Regions from separate parts of the Lysinibacillus sp. JNUCC-52 genome, predicted to be linked through region 2. Evidence: riboswitches for the same ligand, from Rfam matches in the RefSeq annotation. Region 2 holds a riboswitch; the other holds the start of a gene.

Region 1 (3,646 bases), 1.0 Mb from region 2:
TATTAGCGCGCATCGAGGGAGCTTCAGCAGGTTCCAAAGGGTTAACATTATTTGCTGTACCTTGGCGTCAAGATGATGGAACGGTTAATCATCTCCGCATTCGTCGTTTAAAGGATAAGCTTGGTGTCAGAGCAGTGCCATCGGGTGAGGTGGAATTTGATGGTGCACTAGCGTATGTCGTTGGTGAACAAAATAAAGGAATTTATTATATGTTAGAGGCACTTAACTTATCTAGAATTTGTAACGCTGTAGCTTCTATTGGCATTATGCGTCGAGGTTATTTAGAGGCGAAGCATTATGTATCAAATCGAAATGCGTTCGGGCAGCCTTTAATTCAATTTCCAATGATTCAAGATACAATAGGGAAATATGCGGCCAAGCTCCATGTAGAAGTGGCTACTGTTTTTGATCTTATTCAGTTGTATGACAAGGTAACGAGTGGACAGGGCAGTGAGCAGGACATCATGCTTAATCGTTTGAATATCGCCATCATGAAAAAGGAAACAGCTGAACAGGCGGTGCATTACGCAAGCGAAGCAATTGAATTGCATGGAGGAAACGGCTATATCGAGGATTTTGTAACGCCACGTTTACTTAGAGATGCTCAAGTACTTACGGTGTGGGAAGGGACTGCTAACATTTTAGCGCTAGAGCTTATTCGCTTAGTAGATAAATTTCAGGCCCACGAATTATTTGTTCGTGTGATGCAGGAGCGCTTGACGAAGTTAACAAATTGTTCATTGGTACAAATCGTAAGGGAACAACTGAAGAAAATCGAAACAACATTGCAAACTTTTGGCGCGTTGGATGAAGCTACGAAAACCTACGAGGCAAAGGGAGTAGCCCAAAAAATGGCACATCTATACGAAAGTGTAGTGGCAGTCGAATGGGCAGCAAAGTTTGGCGGCAAGTATGAAAAGCTAGCTGATATTTATTTAGAAGATACATGGGCATTGCGCCAGATCGGTGCACCAATGAAAACTGTTCAATATTTTGCGGATATTGTGTAGAGAATAGTTCGTGTGTCAGGCGCATAAACAATTCTGAATATTCTAATTGCTGAACAAAGAAAGATTCACGTAGACTTCTGTGGGAACGCACACAGTATAAGACGCAGGCAATCCAGATTACGGTGTGCCAGGCACGCAAACAATTAAAGGAATTGTTTGAAGCGGAAAGCACATGCATGCATTGGAAATCAATAATTATAAAAAAGAGACGCTAACTTAAGGTCTCTTTTTTTATCGTTATCTATTTCGATTTTCATGTATAATAAAATCAACTGAATATTATAAAGGTTCTTTACTAAAGTAAAGTGAAAAGGGAAATCGGTGTAATTCCGATGCGGTCCCGCCACTGTAAGTGTGAGTTTTTTCTATCAATGCCACTGAAATTTTTTTGGGAAGGCATGAAAAAGCATTTGAAGCACGAGCCAGGAGACCTGCCTTTATAGAACGATACATTGCAGCCTACGAGGATAGGATGGTGGTTTTTTGTGCAAGCACCGCCTCTCGTTATGATGACGAGGGGATTTTTTATGTTTTAGAAAGCTAATGACGATAATAATTGAAAATAAAGGTGAGAGTTCGAATAATGAAATACCTACATAATATCGATCATGCAACTGAACAGAGCTGAAACATGCACATACAATCTAAGGAGGTTTCACAATGAAAAAATATTGGAAGTTAGGTTTATCCGCATTTTTAGCAATGGGCATTTTAGTTGCTTGTGGACAAGAACCGAAAGACGACAGTACTGCGTCAGAGCAACAGGAGCAGCAAGGAACAAATCAGCTTGAGGAAGCAACATTCCCGCTAACAATGACAGATGCTACTGGCAAAGAAATTGTACTGGAGGCACCGCCTGAGCGAATCATTTCGCTTATTCCAAGTAACACAGAAATTTTATTTGGACTTGGCTTAAACGATAAAATCGTTGGCGTAAATGATTATGATGATTATCCACCAGAGGTAGCTGACAAGGAAAAGGTCGGCAGTATGGAATTTAATATTGAACAAATTATAGCTTTAAAGCCAGATATCGTTTTTGCGCATGAATCAGGTATAGCTTCTTTAGGTGGAGCTAAGGATCAGCTGGAAGCAGCGGGTGTAAAAGTATTTGTTGTAACAAACGCTCGTGATTTTAATGAGACATATACGACGATTGAGCAATTAGGTCGCGCCACTGGTAAGCTACCAGAGGCAGAAAAAATTATTGCCAATATGAAAGTGAAGGTTGAGGAAATAGAAGCAAAATTGCAGGATGTACAACCAAAGAAAGTCTTTGTAGAAACGTCAGATGAACCAGAAATTTATACACCTGGCAAGGATACGTTTATGCAGGAGATGCTAGAAATGATTCATGCTGAAAATATTGCAGCTGATACGGATGGCTGGTTCAAAATTGATGCGGAACAAATCATTACAAAAAATCCAGATGTTATCGTGGTCACTTATAATTATGTGCCCGATATTTTAACGAAAATTCCACAACGTGCAGGCTTTGATACAATTACAGCTGTAAAAAATAAAGCGATTGTACAAGTAGATGAAAATATAACAAGTCGTCAAGGCCCACGTTTAGCAGATGGGCTTGAAGAGTTAGCGAAAGCCATCTATCCTGAGGCTTTCGAGTGAGAAAAACAGCTTTTGCCTATGTAACAGCCATTACGTTACTTATCGTTAGCATCTGGTGTGGCGTATCAATAGGCTCGGTTCATATTCCATTAGAAGTACTTTGGAATAAAGCGGCAGATGAAACTGCTGCCAATATTTTATGGAAAATCCGTTTGCCACGAGTATTACTTGCAGGCCTTGTAGGAGCATCATTGGCAATTGCAGGAGCCGCCTTTCAAGGATTGTTAAAAAATCCGTTAGCAGACCCATATACGCTTGGGGTATCTTCAGGTGCTTCAGTTGGCGCTGTTATGACATTGTTTTTTGGCATCTCTCTACCCGTCGTCGGTTTGTATGTATTGCCAACGCTCAGTATGATCGGGGCAATCCTTACGATGGTAGCTGTGATGAGCTTTGCCAGAATAGTAGACCGTTCTCTAAAAATGGAGACACTAATTTTAACGGGAGTTATATTTAGTTCGTTTTTAGGCTCGCTTATTTCATTAATGATAGCGTTATCAGGTGAAGAGCTCCGCCAAGTGATAGGTTGGTTACTCGGCTCGGTGTCAATGCGTGGATGGCCATATGTACAAATGATTACCCCATTTGTTGTCATTGGCTCTGTTATTTTGTGGACGCAAAGACGTGAGTTAAATGTTTTGCTTTACGGAGAGGAACGAGCGAAGCATTTAGGGGTCAATGTAAAGCGTAGCAAATATTTAATTTTAGTAGGAGGCTCAATGCTTACTGGGGCGGCAGTTGCTGTTTCTGGAACAATTGGTTTTGTCGGTTTAGTTGTGCCGCATATGACCCGCATGATTTGGGGTTCAGATCACCGTCATTTACTGCCGCTATCGTTTTTAAATGGTGCAACATTACTTATCATTTGCGATTTAGTGGCGCGTACAATCATTATTCCACGTGAGCTACCGATAGGTGTTATTACTGCATTTATTGGTGCACCTGTCTTTTCTTATATTTTTTATAAGCAGCGTAGAAGCAAGGGGGTACGTGTATGATTATCGTTG
Region 2 (3,646 bases):
GTCAGTGGGTGTGTTTGAATATCGGCGTAAACGCCAAAAACATCACGCAATAGTTTAGGCGTTAATACTTCCTCTGGTGTGCCGTAATGAACAATACTTCCTTGTTGTAAAACATAAATCTGATCACAATACATAGCTGCCATATTTAAATCATGTAAAGCAGCGACAACAGTTAAATGAAGTGTTTGAATTAAGTCCATTAATTGTAATTGATGCTGAATATCTAAGTGATTTGTTGGCTCGTCTAATATAAGCACTTGCGCCTGTTGTGCTAATGCACGAGCGACCATTACTCTCTTTTTTTCCCCTCCAGAAAGGGAGCTAAAGCTGCGCGTCTCTAAATGGGTAATACCTGTTTGCGCCAATGCCTCTTTGACAATTTTATAGTCTTCCTTGTCGTCCATCTCAAAAAGCTTCTTATGTGGCGTTCTTCCCATGCTCACCAAATCTCTCACTTTAAAATCAAATAACACAGGTGTTTCTTGACTCACAACGGCTAATCTTTTTGCAATCACTCTACTTGATTGCTTAAAAATATCTTCCTCATTTAATAAAACTGTTCCACTTTCAGGCTTTAATAAACGATACATATTTTTTAATAGTGTGGACTTTCCACTACCATTAGGACCAATTAAACCGACAAATTGCTTTTCTTTTATTTGAATGCTTACTTTATCTAATATGCGCTGATCATGAATGGAGAATGATACATGCTTCGCCTCTAATGTCATAGCCTTTAATCTCCTTCACCAAATGAATAATTGTTACGGCGTAGTAGCCAAATGAAAAACGGTCCGCCACAAAAGGCAGTAATGATTCCAATAGGCATTTCCTCTGGTGCGATTAATACTCGCGCAATCGCATCCGCCCACACTAAGAAAATACCTCCTAATAATGCACTAATAGGGATCACGTATTTATAATTAGATCCTACAATTAAGCGCACAATATGTGGAATGATTAAACCGACAAACCCGATGGAACCACTTACTGCAACAAGCACACCTGTTAGTAATGATACAAGTAGTATCAGTTGAATTCGAAATTGTTGAAGATTAACACCTAACGTGACTGCCGCTTCTTCTCCAAGTAATAATAAATTTAAATTTCGATAATGTAGCCAGAGCAAACTAAAGACGATGAAAAATATAATGGCCGGAATGAATACATTACTCCATTTTGCGCCTGCAAGACTTCCTAGCATCCAATACATAACGGCTTTTATACCGCCCTCTTCCTTGGACATCATTAACATAAAATTGGAAGTTGCAGACAATATAAATGATACCGCCATCCCCGCTAACAGCAAACGGAAAATAGAAATACGTCCCCCTACACGTGATAAGAAAAATACCAACACAATCGCTATAAAGGAACCTAAAAAGGCTGCTACTGAAAGTGCGTAGATACCTAAAAATGAAAAAGCACCTAAAATAATGACAGCCGTAGCTCCGACTGTCGCTCCTGAAGAAATACCTAAAATATAAGGATCCGCAATTGAATTACGGACAAGTGCTTGCACAGCCGCGCCAGCAATAGCTAAGCCTGCTCCAACAATGGCGGCAAGTATGACACGTGGGACACGTATTTGCCATATAATAATCTCCTGTGAGCGACTCCAATCAGGCTCTATCGTATTTGGGAAAATTAGAATTTTCGAGAAAATAACCTTCCAGACATGTAGCGGTGTAATTGACACAGATCCAATCATAATAGCAGCTGTCATAGAAGCTATCAGCACTAAAAGAAGGATCAATGAAAAGTACATAAATTTTTTGTTCATTTGTTTATTAACTCCTTATCAATCATGATAAATACGAAGCAATAAAAAAGGGTATTCTACGCAATAATGCATAGAAATACCCTAGGTTAAACAAAGTTGGAGAAGTATCCATCAATTGTCCGTAATTGCTTGCATCCTCGTGGGCATTACAGGTAAAACTAATTGGCAGGTCTCCTGGCTTCGATTCTACGTAACTATGATTGCCTTCCCATTCCTTAAAGCACAGTGGCTACTACATCATAGAACTCCTCGTTACAGTTGCGGGACAGCGTCGGACTTACACCGACTTCCCTTTTAAGTGGCACTCATTAACAAGTGTCACACCAATAGTATCTGAAATTTTAAAATTATGACGATTCTATCATACATAATTATGCTAGTCTATAGCTTCTTTCATCTAGGAATCAATCTTTCCTCTTTTCAACTTCATACATATAAATTTTCGTAGAAAACCTTATCCATAATTTCTGCACATTTACTTGTTACATTAAAAACAATAAATAGTAAGGAGGAAATTCATATGATATTCAAAAGAAATTTATTTCTCGGTTTCATGGCGGCAATCACTTTACTAATACTTTCAGCTTGCTCTAAGGATACAGTCGAGTCACAACCTGCTAATAGTGAAGTAATGGATCATGGCGAAGAGATGGATCATTCAAGCTCTGGTGATGTTCCTTCTACTTTAAAAACTGCTGAAAATCCTAAATTTCCAGTAGGCACTACTGCTGTTATTACGGAAGGACATATGTCTGGGATGGAAGGAGCAGAGGCAACGATTGTTGGGGCATATGATACAACAGCCTATATTGTTTCCTATGAACCGACTACTGGAGGAAAGAAAATAGAAAATCATAAATGGGTTATACATGAGGAATTAATAGATCCTGGTGATGCCCCGTTGGCTCCAGGCACAGAAGTTAAAACAACTGCATCGCATATGAAAGGCATGGAAAATGCCACTGTTCACATTGATGAAGCAGTCCAAACAACCGTTTATATGATTGATTACCCTTCAACAACTACAGGGGAAGAAATGAAAAATCATAAATGGGTTACAGAAGACGAACTAGCGTCCAAATAAAAAATCAACCTCTGACGGTTATTCCTTCAGAGGTTGTTGCTAATTATTTGTCTAATATTTTTTGTCAGCTAGCTTATGCCATTTATAGCCGATTCCCCATACTGTCTGTAAATAATCATCTACAGGAAAGCCACTTTTCCGTAGTTTATCCCGTAAATTACGCACATGTGAATCAATTGTTCGATCTTCAATTGTTACATTATATCCCCAGACAGTATTAATTAAATGTTCTCTTGAAAAAACTTTATTTTGATATTCAAGAAATAACGCTATCATGGCAAATTCTTTTGGCGTTAAAAGAATATCCTCTTGGTGAAAAGACAATTCAACGGATTCTTTATTTAATCGTAGCCCTTCAAAAACAACTACTGTTTCTTCTGTTTTTGTTCTTCTTAAAACTGCATGTATACGTGCTAATAACTCCTCCTCATCGAAAGGCTTTAACATGTAGTCGTCTGCCCCCATATTTAAGCCTCTTATAATATCAACCTGTTCCGCTTTTGCTGTTAGCATAATGATCGGCACATCCCAAAACTTCCTTATTTCCTGACATGCTTGCCAACCGTCTATATCAGGCATCATAATATCTAACAGTACTAAATCTACATGATGCTCTTCTAAATAGTCTAAAGCATCTTTCACCGTGGACATGGCTATGCAATAAAAAGAAGGTTCTAAATAAAGCGTTAGTAACTCTAACATTCTTGGTTCATCGTCAATTAATAATAATGTTTTCACTCGTTCCTACCCCTTAAATAATAATTCAAAAGTAGTCCCTT

What was found. A riboswitch is a leader RNA that binds a small molecule or an ion and turns the genes downstream of it on or off. The one in region 2 is predicted to bind cobalamin.
Region 1: linked by a shared signal. The riboswitch ahead of JNUCC52_RS11130 (ABC transporter substrate-binding protein) and the one ahead of JNUCC52_RS16220 (FecCD family ABC transporter permease) in region 2 are both predicted to bind cobalamin.

What each region holds. Positions count from the first base shown of each region.
Region 1 covers NZ_CP065546.1:2,227,422-2,231,067, reverse strand. Annotated here, with positions in the region: gene JNUCC52_RS11135 (acyl-CoA dehydrogenase family protein) at 1-1,010, shown strand, start outside; cobalamin riboswitch at 1,279-1,463, shown strand; gene JNUCC52_RS11130 (ABC transporter substrate-binding protein) at 1,671-2,639, shown strand; gene JNUCC52_RS11125 (FecCD family ABC transporter permease) at 2,636-3,637, shown strand; gene JNUCC52_RS11120 (adenosylcobinamide amidohydrolase) at 3,634-3,646, shown strand, end outside.
Region 2 covers NZ_CP065546.1:3,271,932-3,275,577, reverse strand. Annotated here, with positions in the region: gene JNUCC52_RS16225 (heme ABC transporter ATP-binding protein) at 1-731, opposite strand, end outside; gene JNUCC52_RS16220 (FecCD family ABC transporter permease) at 737-1,783, opposite strand; cobalamin riboswitch at 1,931-2,126, opposite strand; gene JNUCC52_RS16215 (YdhK family protein) at 2,304-2,867, shown strand; gene JNUCC52_RS16210 (response regulator transcription factor) at 2,919-3,605, opposite strand; gene JNUCC52_RS16205 (HAMP domain-containing sensor histidine kinase) at 3,612-3,646, opposite strand, start outside.